One region of the Croceibacter atlanticus HTCC2559 genome, then DNA from elsewhere that is predicted to be linked to it. Evidence: riboswitches for the same ligand, from Rfam matches in the RefSeq annotation. Region 1 holds a riboswitch; the other holds the start of a gene.
The links. Region 1 has a riboswitch for S-adenosylmethionine ahead of CA2559_RS10010 (Na+/H+ antiporter NhaC family protein). Riboswitches for the same ligand answer to the same signal wherever they lie in the genome.

Region 1 (2,196 bases):
GACAGTATTATTTGCTATAGCCAAATTTATACTGCTTACTAGTGCACCAATGCCAAGCTGAGCAGTTGCTTTATTATTTATTAAAGACTTAATCTTATCCAAAATAAACTGTATACCGCCATGCTTTTCAACTAATGCTGCTAAACCTCCAGTAAGTAGAGAGAGTAAGAAAATTTCTGTCATACTGGTAAAACCTGTATATGCTAATGTTGTAAACTCAATAATGGTGAAATCTGCATAGACCAAACCTAAAACTCCTGCAGCAATAACACCTAATAGCAATACTACAAATACATTTATTCCAATAATACTTAATGCTATTACTAACAGGTATGGTAATATTTTTAAAATTGAATACTGTTGTGAGGCTTCAATTACCTCTGTTGGCTGAAATCCGAATCCTTGTATAATAAGTATAATAATGGTTGCAATTGCAGCAGGTAATGCAATTTTAATATTCTGTTTAAACTTGTCACTCATTTTACATCCTAAAGATTGTGTGGCAGCAATTGTAGTATCAGATATTACAGAAAGGTTGTCGCCAAACATTGCTCCACCAAGTAAGCCACCACAAAGTATTGGTAAGGATACACCACCTTGATTTGCAATACCAACTACAATTGGGGCTAGAGCTACAATTGCACCAACAGATGTACCGGTTGAAACAGATAAGAATGCTGCAATAATAAATACTCCAAAATAAATATATTGAATAGGAATAACATCTAAGCCTAAGCTTACTATAGCATCTACACTTCCTGTTGCTTTGGTAACTGTTGCAAAAGCTCCCGCAAGCAAATAGATGAGGCACATTGTTAGGATTTTGTCATCTCCGCAGCCTTTAAGTAAAGTATTTATTTTAGCATTTATTGTGTCTTTAAAAAGTATAAATGCGGTTATGATACCAACAATTACTGCGATGGGAGAAGGAAGTGCATAAAAATCTCCCTGATAAATACCTACGCCTAAAAAGGTAAATACAAATACAAAAAGTGGGAGTAAAGCTTTAAAACTTGATTTTGGGGATACTAAAGGTATTTCTGTCATAATATGTTTTATTACAGAATCACAAAAGATGTTAGGAAGCGCAAATGGGTATGAATTAACATTTTTTCCAATTGAATTTGGCTTATCTATTTTAGCACCTTGCTCGTTATTGCAGGTTGCTATCTCTCTTTGAGATTCTTGATAATTAAGGCTTCAAAAGTACATGATAACTCATAGAAATCATATGCTTTTAAAGTAATTTTTAAATGAATTTAAAACCGAAAATATGGTAAAATTATAATGCGCTTAAGGACAAAGCCTTAAGCGCATTTTATTAGAATGTAAGTGAGCTTACTTAAGGGATTCTAACAATTTTTCTGCAACTAACTCAGATGATGCTGGGTTTTGACCTGTAATAAGGTTACCGTCTTGCAATGCATAGGCACCCCAATCTTCTGTTTTAGAATACTCACCTCCGTTTTCTTTAAGCATGTCTTCAACTAAAAAAGGAACAACATCTGTAAGCTGTACAGCTTCTTCTTCTGTATTTGTAAAACCAGTTACTTTTTTACCTTTAACTAAAGGTGTACCGTCTTGAGACTTCACATTTTTTAAAGCTGCTGGTGCGTGACATACAAAAGCTATTGGCTTATTTTGAGAATTAAACGTTTCTATTAACTTAATAGAAGTTTCATCTGTCGCTAAATCCCATAAAGGTCCATGACCACCAGGATAAAATACAGCGTCAAAATCTTCTGCATTTACAGTAGATAGTACTTTTGTGTTAGCTATTAATTTTTGAGTCTCCTCGTCGTTATTAAAGCGTTTAGTATCTTCTGTACTTGCGCTTTCATCATCACTTTTAGGGTCTATTGGTGCTGCGCCACCTTTTGGAGTTGCAATAGTTATGTTTGCTCCTTTATCTTTTAACGTGTAATATGGATTTGCAAATTCTTCAATCCAAAACCCAGTTTTTTCTCCAGTATCTCCTAGTTGATCGTGAGATGTTAATACAAATAAAATATTCATAGTTTTTTCGTTTTGTTGTGATGCTTCTGCAAGTGTATCAGAAGCGTTTTGTTTAGATTCATTTTTACAACTTGTAGCTGTAATCACTAATGCTATTAGTGTGGTGATTTTTAAAAAATTGGTCATTATATATTAATCTAGTACTGTTACTAATTGTTCTTTAGGTTTTCTAACCTTAAC
Region 2 (2,196 bases), 870 kb from region 1:
ATCTGGTCTTAGGTAAGTAATGTCTTTTTCTTCACGTCTTAGTGCTGCAAGTTCAATAAGGATTTTATGAGAAATATCTAATGCTAAAGGCATGTAGTTTTCTGTTTCCTTGGTAGCATAACCAAACATCATTCCTTGGTCACCTGCACCTTGCTCTTCTTTGTTAGCTCTATCGACACCTTGATTAATGTCTTGAGATTGTTCGTGTATTAATGAGATAACGCCACAAGAGTCACCGCTAAATTGATATGCACCTTTGGTGTAACCAATATTGTTAATAACCTCACGTGCAATATGCTGCACATCTAAGTATGTGTCGCTTTTTACTTCGCCAGCAAGTACAACTTGCCCTGTTGTAACTAGGGTTTCACAAGCTACTTTAGAGTCTGGATCAAAAGCTAAAAAATTATCTAATAAGGCATCACTAATCTGGTCTGCCACTTTATCTGGGTGTCCTTCAGAAACACTTTCTGAAGTAAATAAATACGCCATAAACGTAATCTTAGTTTTAAATTATATTACAGAAGATTTGACGAGATTGCCGTAAGGAGTTTACATTAAATCCTATTAATTTAATAGGATTTTGAAGTATACTGCTTTAGCATTTTAAAACACTTAAAAATCAAAGTGTTACTGTTTTTGAAAACAGAAGTCGAGGTTGCAATCAGTCAAATCTTTCCTCGTTTTGAGATGCAAAAGTATGAAATAAGATTTAATCTCTTTAATTGTCTTAATAGAAATGAATGATGCAGCGATAGTTATAAGCCTTCTCGATTAAAATTAAACTTTATATACGTAGTATATACATTTTCAAAAACGAAAATAAGTTCAAAAAAATTTTGTTATGTCGTGTTTGCGTTTCATCTTTGTAGCTCAAAGTTCAAACTTTTATTGAAGATGTTATCAAGAAAGGCTGAGGGAATAGACCCTATGAAGCCTTAGCAACCCTTTCACTTAGAAAGAAGGTGCTACATTCTACAGTACAGCCAATCATTTCTGGTTTGTACAGATAGATAACCCACAACCAATCCCTTTCTGGGATGTGGCTATTTTTTCTTTTTAACATTTTTCTATCAAGGCGCTCTCGAGAGCTTTTTGGCTTTGGGTTCAATTTATTTTTAACTCAAAAATTAGAAAAATGAGTACACAATCTTTAGCAACCAAAGCGTTGCACGCAGGGCACGACACAGCAACAAACGGAAACACTCGTGCGGTTCCTATTTACCAATCTTCAAGTTATGTTTTTAAAGATGCAGACCACGCTGCAAATTTGTTTAACCTATCTGAAGAAGGCTTTATTTATACACGTATAAATAACCCGACAAATGACATTCTTGAAAAACGACTAGCAGATATTGAAGGTGGTATTGCTGCAGTCTCCACAGCATCTGGTACAGCAGCAATTAATACAACATTGCTTACACTTTTAAAAGCTGGAGATCATATTGTAGCTTCAAATTCGTTATACGGAGGCACTTACAATTTACTTAAAGTCACCTTGCCAAGATTTGGTATCACGACAACTTTTGTAGATCCTCAAAATCCTGAGAATTTTAAGAAAGCTTCCAAGGAAAACACACGAGCTTATTTTATTGAATCTTTAGGAAATCCAAAACTAGATGTTTTAGATATTGAAGCAATTTCTATTGAAGCAAAAGCTTATAAAGTACCACTAATTGTAGATAACACTGTGGCAACTCCAGCATTATTAAACCCTATAAATTATGGTGCTAATATTGTTATTCACTCGCTTACAAAATACATAAACGGAAATGGTACTGCATTAGGAGGCGTTATTATAGATGCCGGAACTTTTGACTGGTCTAGTGGGAAGTTTCCAGAGTTTACAGAGCCATCACCAGGTTATCACGGTTTGGTGTATCACGATGCATTGCAGGAAGCAGCATTTATAGCAAAAGTAAGAATAGAAGGTTTGCGTGATCACGGTGCAGCATTAAGTCCATTTAACGCTTTTCAAATTTTACAAGGATTAGAAACTTTAGAGATAAGGCTTGAAAAGCATAGCAAAAATGCACTAAATCTTGCAACTTGGCTTCAAGAACAGGAAGAGGTAACTTGGGTTAACTATCCAGGACTTAAGTCTAGCAAATACAATTCGTTAGCAAAAAAATATTTGCCAGATGGCCAAAGTGGCGTTGTAACTTTTGGAGTAAAAGGTGGTTATAACAGTGCTAA

Region 2: linked by a shared signal. The riboswitch ahead of CA2559_RS05995 (O-acetylhomoserine aminocarboxypropyltransferase/cysteine synthase family protein) and the one ahead of CA2559_RS10010 (Na+/H+ antiporter NhaC family protein) in region 1 are both predicted to bind S-adenosylmethionine.

What each region holds. Positions count from the first base shown of each region.
Region 1 covers NC_014230.1:2,214,507-2,216,702, forward strand. Annotated here, with positions in the region: gene CA2559_RS10010 (Na+/H+ antiporter NhaC family protein) at 1-1,047, opposite strand, end outside; SAM-I-IV-variant riboswitch at 1,099-1,197, opposite strand; gene CA2559_RS10015 (type 1 glutamine amidotransferase domain-containing protein) at 1,339-2,142, opposite strand; gene CA2559_RS10020 (nitroreductase family protein) at 2,149-2,196, opposite strand, start outside.
Region 2 covers NC_014230.1:1,342,907-1,345,102, forward strand. Annotated here, with positions in the region: gene metK (methionine adenosyltransferase) at 1-492, opposite strand, end outside; SAM riboswitch class I at 898-1,020, shown strand; gene CA2559_RS05995 (O-acetylhomoserine aminocarboxypropyltransferase/cysteine synthase family protein) at 1,139-2,196, shown strand, end outside.